2 regions of the Streptomyces sp. NPDC002054 genome follow, and region 1 is predicted to be linked to the other one. Evidence: riboswitches for the same ligand, from Rfam matches in the RefSeq annotation. Region 1 holds a riboswitch; the other holds the start of a gene.
The links. Region 1 has a riboswitch for guanidine ahead of ABT123_RS14040 (DMT family transporter). Riboswitches for the same ligand answer to the same signal wherever they lie in the genome.

Region 2: it holds a riboswitch for guanidine, as region 1 does, so the genes downstream of both, ABT123_RS25815 (Ohr family peroxiredoxin) here and ABT123_RS14040 (DMT family transporter) in region 1, are expected to answer to the same signal.

What each region holds. Positions count from the first base shown of each region.
Region 1 covers NZ_JBEOXT010000012.1:189,804-197,350, forward strand. The annotation lists gene ABT123_RS14015 (DUF1707 SHOCT-like domain-containing protein) at 1-176, opposite strand, end outside; gene ABT123_RS14020 (ABC transporter ATP-binding protein) at 241-1,206, opposite strand; gene ABT123_RS14025 (ABC transporter permease) at 1,217-2,044, opposite strand; gene ABT123_RS14030 (ABC transporter permease) at 2,160-2,987, opposite strand; gene ABT123_RS14035 (transglycosylase domain-containing protein) at 3,163-5,487, shown strand; gene ABT123_RS14040 (DMT family transporter) at 5,481-5,801, opposite strand; guanidine-III (ykkC-III) riboswitch at 5,833-5,897, opposite strand; gene ABT123_RS14045 (GroES family chaperonin) at 5,970-6,311, opposite strand; gene ABT123_RS14050 (DUF3618 domain-containing protein) at 6,335-6,685, opposite strand; gene bcp (thioredoxin-dependent thiol peroxidase) at 6,761-7,228, shown strand; gene ABT123_RS14060 (HNH endonuclease signature motif containing protein) at 7,398-7,547, shown strand, end outside.
Region 2 covers NZ_JBEOXT010000030.1:76,825-84,371, forward strand. The annotation lists gene ABT123_RS25800 (tetratricopeptide repeat protein) at 1-802, shown strand, start outside; gene ABT123_RS25805 (endonuclease/exonuclease/phosphatase family protein) at 835-1,761, opposite strand; gene ABT123_RS25810 (hypothetical protein) at 1,852-2,271, opposite strand; gene ABT123_RS25815 (Ohr family peroxiredoxin) at 2,268-2,711, opposite strand; guanidine-III (ykkC-III) riboswitch at 2,792-2,855, opposite strand; gene ABT123_RS25820 (aminotransferase class I/II-fold pyridoxal phosphate-dependent enzyme) at 2,906-4,384, opposite strand; gene ABT123_RS25825 (LysR family transcriptional regulator) at 4,466-5,392, shown strand; gene ABT123_RS25830 (SpoIIE family protein phosphatase) at 5,516-7,547, shown strand, end outside.

The DNA.
Region 1 (7,547 bases):
AGCGGTTCCAGTTCCGCGTACGTCCGGGACGCGTACGCCGCCTCCAGCCGCTCCTCGAACTCCTCCATCGTGAGCCGGCCCTCGGCGACCGCGTCCCGCAGCCGCTCCACCACCCGCTCCCGGTCGGCATCCGAAGCCCGCAGTTCCGGCAGTTCCGGCTGCCTGTCATCGCTCATGAGCAACAGCCTAGCCAGTCACACTATTTACTCTCCGCTCAACCGGCCGACTATCCGCGGCCGACTATCCGCGGCCCGCGTACATCCGCGCGATCACGTCCTCGATGTCCGGCTCCCGCACCGACAGGTCGAGCAGCGGGTACGCCGCCGCCACCGCGGCCACCAGCGGAGCCGCCGACTGCGTCGCCGGGAACGCCAGCCACTGCCGCGGCCCCTCCACCTTCACCGTCCGCGCACCCTCCACCACAATCGGCGGAAGCTCCCGCTCCAGGTCCACCACCAGCGTGCGCTCGCTCTCCCCCGCCGACCCGGCCGCATGCAGCCCGCCGAGCGGCCCGTCGTACATCAGCCGCCCGTGGTCGATCACCATCACCCGCTCACACAGCTGCTCGATGTCCTGGAGGTCGTGGGTGGTGAGCAGCACCGTCGTGCCGAGCTCCTCGTTCAGCTGCCGCAGGAAGCCCCGCACCTTCGCCTTGCTCACCACGTCCAGCCCGATCGTCGGCTCGTCCAGGTACAGCACGTCCGGATCGTGCAGCAGCGCCGCCGCGATGTCCCCGCGCATCCGCTGCCCCAGCGACAGCTGCCGCACCGGTACGTCGAGCAGCTCGGCCAGGTCCAGCCGCTCCACGCACCGCTCCAGATTCGCCCGGAACCTGGCCTCCGGAACCCGATACATCCGCCGCATCAGCTGGTACGAGTCCTTGAGCGGCAGATCCCACCACAGCGTGGTGCGCTGCCCGAAGACCACCCCGATCCGGCTCGCCAGCCGGGTCCGCTCCGCCGACGGATCGATCCCGGCGACCCGCAGCCGGCCCCCGCTCGGGGTCAGGATGCCGGTCAGCATCTTGATCGTCGTCGACTTCCCGGCGCCGTTCGGCCCGATGTAGCCGACCACCTCCCCGGCCGCGACCTCGAAACTGATCCCGTCCACGGCCCTGACCTGGTGTTTCTCCCGCCGGAACAGGCCCGCCCGACGCCGTACGTCGAAGACCTTCTCGACCTCGCACAGCTCGATCAACGCATTCACGACCGCTGTCTCAACTCCCCGTACTGCGATACGAACGAAGGCCGGCCCGCCACGCCAGCGAGGCCGGTACGAACACCAGGAAGGCCACCACCGGGCTCAGGTACGCCACCCAGCCGGGCAGCCCCAGCGGATCCGGCCGCCCCAGCACCTCCAGCGCCGGCAGCCAGTTCACGAAGGCCAGCGGGACCACGAAGGTCACCCCGCGCAGCAGGTCCTGGGCGAAGATCGTCGGCGGGTACTGGAGCATCGTGCAGCCGCCGTACGTGAACGAGTTCTGCACCTCGGCCGCGTCCCCGGCGATGAACTGGAAGGCCGCCCCCGCCACCAGCACCGCGCCGAAGATCGCCGCCCCGGCCAGCACCATCACCGGCACCAGCAGCATCCGCCCGAGGGTCCAGTCCACGTCCAGCACCCAGACCGCCCAGCCCAGCACCGCCAGCCCCTGCGCGATCCGGCCGAGCCGGCGCAGCGCGAACCGGTCCGCCGCGACCTGGGCCAGTACCGGCACCGGGCGGACCAGCATCGTGTCCAGGGAGCCGTCCCGGATCCGCTGCCCGATCCGTTCGGTGTTGCCGAGCAGCAGGTCGGCCAGGCCCAGCGAGGCCGAGCAGGACCCGTACAACAGGGCGATCTCGGGCAGCGAGAACCCGCCCAGTGCGTCCACGTGCCGGAACATGATGTAGATGCCGATGAAGTCGAGGAGCGTGACCGCGGCGTTCCCGAAGGTCGCCAGCAGGAAGGACGTCCGGTACGTCATCGTCGCCCGGATCCACATCGCCACGATCAGCCCGTAGCCGCGCAGCCCTTCCACCGCGCGGTTGCGCCGCGGCACCTCCATCGGCCGTCGCGGATCCGGCACCCATGCCGATGGCGATGCCGATTCCGATGCCGCCGCTGATGCCGATGCCGGCCCGCCGGCGGTCTGCGACGCCCCGACCGTCCCCACGCGCGCCTCAGCCACCCTGGACCACCACCTTCCGCGTCGCGACCGACTGCACCAGCCGCCCGGCCCCCAACAGGACGACCGCCCAGCCGAGCTGGAAGCCCAGCGCCCCGGCCGCGCTCCCCGCCCCGGAGTGCTTGCCCAGCAGCACGTCCAGGGGCACCTGGAGCATCGCCGCCCAGGGCAGCGCCCGGACCAACTCCCCGAACCCGCCCGGGAACACCGACAGCGGCAGCACCATCCCGGAGAAGAAGATGCAGACCACGGTGGCCATCAGATTGACGCCCTGCCCGTCCAGCAGCCAGAACGCGGCCAACCCGAGCAGGTAGCGCAGCGCGAAGCTCACCACCAGCGCGAGCAGTACGGACACCACGAACAGCAGCCACCGCAACGGGTCGCCGGGCAGCGCCAGCCGGAAGGCGAGCGCCCCGACGGCCAGCGGCACCACCCCGCGGCCCAGCAACTGGAAGGCGGCACGGCCGAGATCGGCGGCCAGCCACCACATCTGGAGGTCGGCGGGCCGGTACAGGTCGACCGCGATGTCCCCGGTCCGGATCCGCTCCTGGACCTCCTCCTGGAAGCCGCCGCCGATGAGCGCGCCGGCAGCGAGCAGCGACTGGCTCACCCAGACGAAGGTGAGCGCCTCCGCCTGGTCGTAGCCGCCGAGGTCGGGGCGCTCCGCCCAGAGCGCTATGTACGTGTACGCGACGATGAAACCGAAGACGGTGTTGGTGAACACCCCCGCCGCGGTCGCGGTCCCGTAGGTGGCGAAGCGACGGAATCCCCCGGCCGCCACGGCCGGGTACAGCGAAGCTGCCGGACGCACTGTCAGGCGCACCGTTTCTCTCCCAACTCCTGCGTCGTTCCCACTTCGGCGAAAGCGCGCGAGCTTAGTGCGGAGGGGCGAGCCACGCGACCGATTTACGCCCGGCCGGAGCGGAACCACTCGCTCTCGGGTAGACACCACTAGGTACAGACATGGATATTTCGTGCGGCGCCGAGGAGTCCCGGAGATGAGCGACCAGTCACCACCGCCGGCCTGGTCTCCTCGCGACCCGGACACCACCCCAGGCCGGCCACAGACCAACCGGGAGAGAAGGCAGCAGAAGAAGAGGGAGCGGAAGCGGACCGGCTGGCGCCGGCTGTTCCCCACCTGGCGCATGCTGCTGGGCGCGGTCCTGCTCTTCGCCCTGCTCCTCGGCGGCGCCCTGATCGCCGGCTACCGGCTGGTCGACATCCCGCCCGCCAATGCCGCCGCCACCGCCCAGTCCAACGTCTACCTCTACGCCGACGGTTCACCCCTCGCCCGCGACGGCGAGATCAACCGCCAGAACGTGGCGCTCGCCCAGGTCCCGCGGACCGTCCAGGAGGCCGTACTCGCCGCCGAGGACCGGGACTTCCACTCCGAGCGGGCCGTGGACCCCAAGGCGATGCTCCGCGCCGCCTGGAACACGGCGACCGGCAAAGGCAGACAGTCCGGATCGACCATCACCCAGCAGTATGTGAAGAACTACTACCTGGGCCAGGAACAGACGATCAGCCGCAAGGTCAACGAGTTCTTCATCGCCGTCAAACTCGGCCGCGAGAAATCGAAGGACTACATCCTCGAGGGGTACCTGAACACCAGTTACTTCGGCCGGAACGCGTACGGGATCCAGGCCGCCGCCCAGGCGTACTACGGCAAGGACGTCGGCAGACTCACCACCGCCGAGGGCGCCTACCTCGCCACCCTCCTCAACTCCCCCTCCGCCTTCGACGTGGTCACCCACCCGCAGAGCCGCGGCCGGGCCCTGGCCCGCTGGAACTACGTACTCGACGGCATGGTCAAACAACAGTGGCTGACCCCGGCCGAACGCGCGGCGGCCCGGTTCCCCGAACCGCAGCAGGCCCGGCCGGCCTCGGGCCTGTCCGGGCAGCGCGGCTACCTGGTGGAAGCCGTGAAGGACCACATCACCGGCAACAAGATCCTCGACGAGACCACCCTCGCCGAGGGCGGCTACCGGATCACCACCACCATCGACAAGCACCGCCAGACCGCCTTCGTCGACGCCGTGGACGACAGACTGACGAGCAAACTGGCGCCGCAGACCCGGCCCGCGGACCGGCTGGTCCGGGCCGGCGGCGCGTCCATCGACCCCGCCACCGGAAAGGTGGTCGCCCTCTACGGCGGCATCGACTACACCCGGCAGTACGTCAACAACGCCACCCGGCACGACTACCAGGTCGCCTCCGCCTTCAAGCCGTTCGTGTTCGCCTCCGCCGTGGAGAACGACTCCCGCACCCAGGACGGCCGGCCCATCACCCCCAACACCCTCTACAACGGGGACAACAAACGGCCCGTCACCGGCAGCAGGATCCACTACGCCCCCGAGAACGAGGGACAGGACTCCTACGGGGACATCACCGTCAGCACCGCCACCGACCTCTCCGTCAACGCCGTCTTCGCGCAGATGGCCGTGGACGTGGGCACCCTCAAGGTCAAGGACACCGCGATCGCCCTCGGCATCCCGGCGAACACCCCCAACTTCGACCCGGGCCCCGCCATGGCACTGGGCACCATGCAGGCATCCGTCCTCGACATGGCGCAGGCGTACGCGACGCTGGCCGACCACGGCCGGTACACCCCGTACACCCTGGTCGAGAAGATCACCAAGGGCGGGGACGACATCGGACTGCCGAACCGGGACCCGCACCAGGCCATCAGCCGGGAGGCGGCCGACACGACCACCTCGATGCTGGTCAGCGTCGTGGACAACGGCACCGGCACGGCCGCGCTGGCCGCCGGCCACCCGGCCGCCGGCAAGACCGGCACCGGCGAGCTGGACCGCTCGGCGTGGTTCGCCGCCTACACCCCGGACCTGGTGACCGTGGTCGCGATGATGGGCCAGGACCCGGACACCGGAACCCTGCAATCCCTGTACGGGGCCCTCGGCGAGGCCCGGATCAGCGGGGGCGGCTACCCGGCCCGGATCTGGGCGGCGTACACGAAGGCGGCGCTGGAAGGCTCGGACCCCGTCGACTTCGACCTAGAACTCCAGCCGGGCGCCGACCGGCCCCTTCCCCCGCCACCCCCGCACGCCCGGCCACCACGCCCGGACCGCCCGCCGGCTCCGGCCCCGACGACCGGTATCGGCGAGCCCCGGGGCGGGCAGCTGAACGGAAGCCCGGCCAACGGCGGCCAGACGAACGGGGGTCAGACGGACGAGGGCACGAGGGACGAGGGCCAGCCGGAAGAAGGCCAGACGGAAGAAGGCCAGGCCCCGGGCGGTACGACGACCACCGGGGGCCCGGCCCAACCGGATGAGGATCCGGGTGAGGATCCGGGTGCAGATCAGTGACCCGAGGTCGCCTTCAGCCCCACCACCGCGACCAGCAGCAGACTGATGAAGAAGATCCGCGCGGCGGTCACCGGCTCACCGAGCACCACCATGCCCAGGATCGCCGCCCCGGCCGCGCCGATGCCGACCCAGACCCCGTACGCCGTACCGATCGGCAGGGTCTTCGCGGCCATCGACAGCAGCACCATGCTCGCGACGATGCCGGCACCGGTGAACACGCTCGGCCAGAGCCGGGTGAACCCCTCGGTGAACTTCATGCCGATCGACCAGCCGACTTCGATCAGACCGGCGAGCAGCAGCAGAACCCAGGCCATGACAGGAACCTCCGAGACGGGAGCAGTACGGGCTGCGTCGTCTTGTCCTGACCCGGTACGGCGCGTCTCGTCGGGTTCTCCCCCACCGTAGCAAAGAACAGGCAAAAGGGCTGGTGACGGTCATCACCAGCCCTTTTCGGACATCTGTCAGGTCGGGCCCAGGCCGGGCTACAGGTACAGCCCGGTGGAGTCCTCGGACCCCTCCAGCCGCTCCGCGGCCACCGCGTGCAGGTCCCGCTCGCGCATGAGGACGTACGTCGCGCCCCGCACCTCGACCTCGGCCCGGTCCTCGGGGTCGTAGAGCACCCGGTCACCGGGCTCCACGGTCCGGACGTTCTGCCCGACCGCAACCACCGCGGCCCAGGCCAGCCGCTTGCCCACCGCGGCCGTGGCCGGAATGAGGATGCCACCGCCGGAGCGGCGCTCACCCTCGGGCGAATCGGACCGCACGAGCACCCGGTCGTGCAGCATGCGGATGGGCAGCTTGTCGTGGTTGTGGTTCTCGCTCACGTCTGTGAACCTACCCGCCCGGATCAGCCGCGCTTGCGGCGGGCCGACACCGCCAGCAGCCCGACCACCCCGACGGCGAGCAGGGCAACCGGCACGATCCGCTCGAGCCGCGGCTCGCCGGTTTCGGTGCGCAGCCCGCCCTTGACCTCCGCGACCAGGCGGTTCACGGTGCCGAGGGCCCGGCCGGCGGCATGGTCCACATGCGAGGCGACCTTGGCCTTGGCATCCCCGATGATCGTCTTCGGGTGCACGCGCACGCCGATCTCGTCGAGCGTCTCGGCGAGCTGCTCGCGCCGGCGGACGATGTCCGCCTCGATCTGCGCTGGGGTCCTGACGTCCGACACCGCGCTGCCTCCGTGGTCGTCTGTGGGCATGGTCCTGGTCCTTCATGGACAGTCTGTCAGCTTAGTCTCGTCGGGTACTGATCCCCTCCCGAGGAGACTGTGAACATGAGCGAGCGACTCCAGCCCGGCGACCCCGCCCCGGCCTTCACCCTGCCCGACGCGGACGGCAACGAGATCTCGCTCGCCGACCACCTCGGCCGCAAGGTGATCGTCTACTTCTACCCGGCCGCGCTGACTCCGGGCTGCACGAAGCAGGCCTGCGACTTCACGGACAACCTGGAGGTGCTGGCGACGGCTGGCTACGACGTGATCGGTGTCTCCCCGGACAAGTCGGAGAAGCTGGCGAAGTTCCGCGAGAAGGAGCACCTGAAGGTCACGCTGGTCGGCGACCCGGAGAAGGAGGTCCTGGAGGCGTACGGCGCGTACGGCGAGAAGAAGCTGTACGGCAAGACGGTGACGGGTGTCATCCGCTCCACGGTGATCGTGGACGAGGAGGGCAAGGTCGAGCGCGCGCTGTACAACGTCAAGGCGACGGGCCACGTAGCCAAGATCATCAAGGACCTGGGCATCTGACCCCGGCCCCGCCTTCCCATGGAACGGCCCGCACCGAACCGGTGCGGGCCGTTCCGTATCGGACGACACACGAGAACGGCTCGCAGAGGCGGCGGGGTCGTCGCGGACGCTGAGCGAGGCGCTGGAGAGGCTGGGGGTGGACCCGCGGGGCGGGTCGCGGAGGCGATACGTGCATGACCGCATGCGGAAGCTCGGGGTCGTTACCTCCCACTTCGAACGGGAGGGGGTGAAGTGGACGAAGGAGATCCTCGAAGAGGCCGTGGCCGGCTCCCGCAACATGTACGAGGTGCTGCACCACCTCGGCTTGGACGCCGTGGGC
Region 2 (7,547 bases), on a different contig from region 1:
GCTGTACACGAGGCTGAGCAATCGCCGCGGTGCCGCAGGCCACTATGGCGAAGCGTTGGCCGCCGGCGAGGAGGCCGCCCGCTTGTACCGGGGGCTGGCCGAGGCCGACGCCGCCTACCTGCCCAACCTGGCGGGCTCGCTGCACAACCTGGGCCTCTTCCTGTTCGACCAGGGCCGACGGGAAGAAGGCCTGGCAGCGGCCAGGGAGTCAGTGTCGGCCAACCGACGGCTGGCCGAGGCCAACCCGGGGTACGTGCCCGGCCTGGCGAACTCTCTGCTCAACCTCGGCACCTGGCTGTGGGCCACCGGCCGACGAGAGGAGACCCTGGACGCCACCGCGGAAGCTGTTGAACTGTTCGTCGAATTGCTGGCCCGGAGCAACGGTCTCGAGTACCTCTCCTCGGCGGCGCAGGCCATGGGCAACCTGGGCACCTGCCTCCTCGGCATGGGCCGACAGGAGGAGGCGCTGCCCCCGACCAAGGCGTCCGCCGGCATGTACCGGTTGCTGGCCGAGGACGACCCGCACGCACATCTCCCAGGCCTGGCGCGGCAACTGGGCAACCTCAGCAACCACCTGGCCCGCCTGGGCCGGCCTGAAGACGCCCTGGAACCCGCCGAGGAGGCAGTGGCGATCAACCGCCGACTGGCCAAGAGCAACCCCGTCGCCTTCCAGTACCAGCTCGCCGTCTCGTTGCAGGCTCTCGGCGACCGGTTGTCTGCCGTAGGACGACAGGAGGAGTCCGCCACGGTCGGCGAACAGGCTGCCGCGGCCCATGCGGAGGCTGCCAGACTCAGAACTTGACCATTCGCGTCGGCCTGGCCGTGGTGGCCCCGTCAGGTGGTGGCCGAGACGCGCAGCAGGTTGTGGTCCGAGACCGCCGTGTCGAGGGGGAAGGCGTCGGCGCTCACCGCTCGAAAGTGCGGGGCGCTGAGGAAGACGTAGTCGAGCTTCTTCGCGCCGAAGGTCGCCTCGCCCGACCGGCATGCCGACACGGCGGGTGGGCAGACGGCGGGGTCGAAGAACTCCGGGTCGCTCTCGTCGGCCTCGATGAAGGACCCGTCGGCGCCGTCCCCCCGCTCCGGTCGGTAGAAGCGCGACAGCGTGGCGGTGCGTGGGGAGTGATTGAAGTCCCCGCCCAGGACGACCGTGAATCCGTCGTCCAGCCACTGGCGGGCCTGCGCCGCCAGCCGGTCCGCTTCCGGCACCGCGAGGGTGCCGTCGTCCCAGTAGAGGTGTACCGAGCAGGACCAGGTGGGCCGGTCCGCCAGGGAAGTCAGGGCGCAGGGCACCGTGATGGGCTCGCGTTCGCCCCCTACCGTCAGGTCGAGTGCGGCCGTCGCCGAGACCGGACCGCGTACGAGAACGGCGTTCCCGTACGCGTGGCCCTCGCAGATGGCCGGGTTCCCGGCCGGAAGGGTGGCGGAGTGGAACCCGGCGTAGCCGAGCGGGCCCAGCCGGTCGAGGAGGGCGCGGTACTGGTGTTCGCACACCTCCTGGAGGAACAGCTGGTCGGCACCCCAGCCTCCGGGATCGGCCTCGGCGGCCACGGCCGCGATGCGGCGCGCCGGGTCGTACGGAGGGCGGGAGCACATGTTGCCGCAGATGTTGTAGCTGGTCAGCTGGACCGTTCCGGCAGCGGTGGGAGCTTCGGTGGCAGGGGCTGCGGCGGCGGGTGGCCCGGGCAGGACGAGGGCGGAGAACGCGGTGGCGAGGACGGCGAGGGCGGGCAGGACGGCCAGGGTGGCAGGGGTTCGGCGCACACCCGTGATGCTTCCCGCGGGCGCCTCTGCCACCCGTGATCCGCCCGGTGCCGGGTGCCCGCCCTGCGCGGTGCGGCTCAACCAGCCGGGCTACATCCGCAGGTACGCGCTCGTTTCGGCGTCCACGTACACCAGGTGCGGACCGACTCGTACGACCTGGCATCCGGCGGCGGTCCAGGAGCCGGTCTGGCCGGAGGCGTCCGGCATCGGCATCCAGATCTCCAGGAAGGTGGAGCCGTCGGGGTTCGCACCCGATTCGACCAGGTTCTCGCCGTCCCGGCGCAGGCAGCCCACGTCCTCGCCGGGCTCACCGACCACGTGGTGGAAGCGGACCTCATGGCCGTCGAAGGAGGTGGTGCCCGCGAAGCCCCGGCTGTCCGCATAGTGATGGCCCGCCTGCAGCCAGATGGCCTCTTGCTCCTCCAGCAGCGGGCCACCATTGCGGCTGATCCCGCGCCGCAGCCATGCGCCGCGGGCCGGAGGGGCTATCCCCGTGCGCGGTTTCGTCACTGCGCCGTGGTTCCGTCGATAGCCACCAGCGTCAGGGGGATGTTGCCCCGGACCGCCTGGGAGTAGGGGCATGTGGCGTCTGCCCGGTGTAGCAGCGGCTCCAGTTCGGCGGCAGTCCGGCCGGGGACGGCAACCGTGAGTGTCACGGCCAGGCCGTAGCCCGCCGGCGTGTCCGTGGTGCCGAGTTGGACCTGGCAGGTGACCTGGGCGGCGGCCGTGTCGACCCCGAACTCGTCGGCCACCTCGGCGAGGGCGGAGGTGAAGCATGCGGCGTAGCCCGCGGCGAACAGTTGCTCGGGGTTGGTGGCCGTCGGCGTCTTCTTGCGCGGCGGGGCCAGTTCGAGATTCAGGCGGCCGTCGTCCGTGGCCACCGTGCCCGTCCGGCCTCCGCTGGCGTGTGCGGCGGTGGTGTAGAGGGTCCGGGTCAGTTGCACGGTCATGTGTACGGGTCCATCCGCTCGGCGACACGGCCTGCCGGGATGGTGCAGACCGCTACGAAACCTCTCGATCGAGAGGTTCGTGCGCGTCGTCGTGCGTAACCGGGTACGGCGCATCTCGTCCGGGGCCGGGACAGCCCGGCCGCGGCCACTGTAGCACCGGCCCCGCCCCTGCCCCCCGGGCCGGATGCGGGGCTTCAGGCAACGACGCGCAGCCGGGTGACTCCCGGGTCGAGCGCACCGCGGACATGGCCGTTCGGTGCGGTCGCGGTGTGCTGGAGAAAGCGGACCGTCTCGGCGGTGATGACCTCGCCCGGCAGGATGTTGGGGATACCGGGCGGGTACGCGGCCAGCGTGTCCGCGGAGATCCGCCCGACCGCCGCTGCCGCGGGCAGCACCCGGGCAGGGCTCAGAAACGCCTCGCGTGCGGTCAGCCGCGCGGGCCCGGGTTGCGGCAGGGACAGCCGTACCGGACCTCCGGAACCGCCGTCGGCCGGCGACGGCAGGGTGTGTAGCGCCTCGATGAACCGGTCGCAGTCCGGTGCCGCACCGGCTCCGACCACCGCGACCACCGCCGAATCGGTGGCGACCTCGACCATGACCTGATGGTCCCGGTGCAGCCGCCGCCGGGCCTCGTGCCCGGCGATCCCCCCGGCGCGGGTGTCGATGGCGATCCGCAGGGGGTCGGCCGCCACGATGTCGGGGAAGCGGTCGAAGGTGTCGCTGACGACGGCGAAGCGGCCGAGCGCGCGGATCCTCCCCCGCATCTTGTCGGCGGTCTCGACGGAACCCCCGACGGCATCCCGCCCGGCCACCAGGGCCATCCGTGCGAGGTCGAGCGAGGCCATCAGCAGCGCGCTCGCGCTGGTGGACTGGACGAGCCGGAACGCCCGATCCACCAGCGGCTCCAGCCTGTCGGCGAACGGGCCGTGGCCCAGGTGCAGCATGGCGGACTGGGTGAGGCTGCCGGCGAGTTTGTGCGTACTGGAGGTCACGAGGTCCGCGCCCTGGGACAGGGCGCCGGCGGGCAGCGTGGGGTGGAAGCCGAAGTGCGAACCCCAGGCTTCGTCCACGATCAGGGGCACCCCGGCGGCATGGGCCACATCGGCGAGCGCGCGGATGTCGGCCACCGCACCGAAGTAGCTCGGGGAGACGACGTACGCAGCCGCGGCACCGGGATGCCGGGCGAGGGCCTCCGCGAGGTCGGCGGCCGTCACGCCGTGTGCGATGCCCTGCTCCGCGTCGAGCGAGGGCTGGACGAATGCCGCCTTGAGGCCGGAGAGGACAAGTCCGTCGATCACGCTGGAGTGCACACTGCGCTGAACGACGAGGGTGTCGCCGAGCGCCGGGGCCACGAGAGAGGCGATCTGGTTGCCCTGGGAGGCGCCGTTGGTGAGGAACCAGGTGCGCCGGGCGCCCCAGGCCTCGGCCGCCAGGGCCAGGGCATGGTCCATCGGCGTGTCCTTGCCGAGGTCTATCCCGTCGAGGAGCGGAGGGAAGTCCATCCGTACCGCATCGGGGCCGAACGTCTCGACGAGCGGGGAGGAGCCCGCGCCGTCACCCGCGTGCCCCGGGACGTTGAGGCGGAGCCAGCCCCGGCCGGCGTGCCTGCGGAGCGCTTCTGCGTACGGGGCGCGCAACTGCGTGGCGCCCCGGGGAGAGGTGTTGCTGTTCACGCCAGTCAGAGTGGCAGCGGGGGAGCCATCGAGGAATGCGTCATTCCTTGATGGATCTCCATACGCTGTCTATATCTTGAGCTGCGCCACCTCCAGGTTCTCCGGGCCATCTCCCAGGCGGGATCACTCGCTGCCGCCGCCCGCCTGCTGCACTATGCGCAGCCGACGGTCACCCACCACCTGATGGCCCTCGAAGCGCACTTCGGCGCCCGGCTGGTGCAGCGGGGCCCGCGCGGCGCCGTCCTCACGGAGCTGGGGGAGACACTGCTGCCGCACGCGGAAGCCGTACTCTCCCGGCTCCAGCTCGCGGACCGCGAAGTACGCGGCCTGGCCGAGCGCGGCATCCGGACCCTGCACATCGGCACCTTCCCCACCGCCGGGGCGCTCCTCCTGCCGCCGGCCGTGAAGGCCCTGCACCAGCAGGGAGTCCATGTCTCCCTCACCGAGGGAGAGCTGCCGGTGCTGCTCCGGGGACTGCGCTCACGCGAGCTGCAGGCAGCGCTCGTGTTCTCCCAGCCGGACGACTACCTCGACCTCGGCGACGACTTCGAGCTCCATGCCCTGCTGACGGACCCCCTCCTGCTGGCCATGCCGCAGGGCCACCGCTGCGCACACCTCGACCGCGTCCCCCTGCAGGAGCTGCGCGACGAGGACTGGGTGGGCGCGGCCGACCCCCGCGACCCCTGCGACCGGCTGCTGGCCTGGGCCTGCGCCCAGCACGACTTCGAGCCGGCGCACATCATGCGCACCGACGACTACGCCGTGGTGCAGGGCTTCGTCGCGGCGGGCACCGGCATCGCGCTGGTTCCCCGCCTGGCCCTCGGGGCGGCGCGCGAGGACATCGTCGTACGGCCACTGGACCTGGAAGGGCCGGACCTGGCGCGCGAGATCAGCGTCGCGGTGCTGCGGTCCACGGCGGCCTCCAGTGCACAGGACCTGGTCAAGGCCCTGATCCGGCAGGCGGCTCACATCACGGCCCAGTGGTCGCGTGCACCCGGCGAAGGCTGATCCGATCGCGGGCCCCGGCCGGGCGGTGCCCCGGCCGGGCGGTACACGGGCGGCTCAGGCGTGCCAAAGGGGCGATCCCGGTGCCGGAGGTGCTCACCGCCCCCGGTGGGAGACGATGAGCAGGTGCGGGAAGTACCTGCCGCCGGAGCCGAGCCGTCGGGCCGGCGGCCACTGGAGGCGGCCCTGGACGAGGTGGTCCGTGCCACGGGCGCGTCCATCGGCATGGTCTACCTGCCCGGATCCGACAGGCGCGTCCTGTACCTCGCCCTGGCCTGCGGGGTGTCCCGGGAATTCGCCGCACCCTGGTCCCGCGTGGGGCTGGACGACCCCATCCCCGTGGCCGACGCCGTGCGCGAGCACCGGCTCGTGTGGCTGGGCGGCCAGGAGGAGACGGCCCGCCGCTATCCGAGGCTCGGCCTGGTCCTGCCCTACGATTTCGCGCTCGCCGCCAGCCCCCTGCCCGGCCGTCCCCCGGCCGGCGGAGCGCTCGCTCCGGGCGGCCTGGTGCTGCTGTGGCCGGGCATGCACCCACCGCACCTGTCCGAGCGCGAACGCCACGCCATGGAGGCCGGCTGCCGCGGCCTGGCCGACGTACTGCGGAAGGCCGCCGAGGAAGGGCGTCCGGTCGAGCCGGCCGCCCACCCCGTGATGCTGCGCCCCCTGCCGCCGCCCACGCCCGGCCCCCTGGAGGCGGCAGCAGTGCTGGCCTTCGCTCGCCGGCTGCCCGGCGGCAGCTGCGCCCTCGATCTGAACGGAAAGGTCACTTTCATCACGGCCGAGGCGGCCGAGCTGCTCGGCGCGCCGGTTTCCGGCCTGCTCGGTGCGCTGCCGTGGGAAGCACTGCCGTGGATGGACACTCCCGTGATCGAGGACCACTACCGGGCCGCGGTCATCAGCCGCCTGCCCCGGTCCTTCACCGCCCTGCGGCCCCCCGACCGCCGCCTGCGTTTCGAGCTCTTCCCCGACGACACGGGCATCAGCGTCCGCATCACCGCAGTCACAGGCGCAGGCACAGGCACAAGTACGGACACAGGCGCCGGCGCCGGCGCGGGAGCCGACGGCCAACCCGCGCCGCCACCGGTCGCAGCCCCATCGGCCACCGCGCCGGCGCCCAGCCGGGCCACCGCCCTCTACCAGCTGATGCATCTGGCGGCCACCCTCACCGAGGCCCACCACGCGCAGGATGTGGTTGAGCAGGCCGCCGACCAGCTGGTGCCCGCACTCGGCGCGCAGGCGATGGCCCTGCTCGTGGCCGAGGACCAGCGCCTGCGCATCGTCGGCTACCGCGGCTACACGGCCGAACTGATGGCCCGGTTCGACGGCGAACCGGTGACCTCCGACACGGCCACCACCCGCGTGCTGCGCACCGGCGATCCGCTGTTCTTCGCGGACGCCGGCGAACTCGTGGCCGAGTATCCGTCGGCCGTCGTCCAGGACGACATGGCCGCCTGGGCGTTCCTTCCTCTGATCGCCTCCGGCCACCCCGTGGGTTCCCTCGTCCTGGCCTACGACCACCCGCGCCCCTTCGCCCCCGGTGAACGCGCCGTCCTGACCTCGATCGCCGGCCTGATCGCGCAGGCCCTGGACCGGGCCCGCCTCTACGACTCCAAACACCTGCTCGCCCACAGCCTGCAGACCAGCCTCCTGCCGCACACCCTGCCCGACATCCCGGCCCTGGAAGTGGCCGCCCGCTACCTCCCCGCGGCGCAGGGCCTCGACATCGGCGGAGACTTCTACGACCTCATCCGCATCGACGACACCACGGCCGCTGCCGCCATCGGAGACGTCCAGGGCCACAACGTCAACGCCGCCGCCCTCATGGGGCAGGTCCGCACCGCCGTCCACGCCACCGCCGGGGCCCCGCCCGGCGAAGTCCTGGCCCGCACCAACCGGCTCCTGACCGACCTCGACCCGGGGCTCTTCACCAGCTGCCTCTACGTCCACTTCGACCTGGCCCGGAACAGCGCCCGCCTGGCGACCGCAGGCCACCCGCCACCCCTCGTACACCGTCCCGGCGGCCCCACGGAGATCCTGCACCTGAACCCCGGGCTGGTCCTCGGCATCGACCCCGAAGCCCGCTACCCCACCACCGAGATCCCCTTCACCCCCGGCACCCTCCTCACCCTCTACACCGACGGCCTCGTCGAATCCCGCG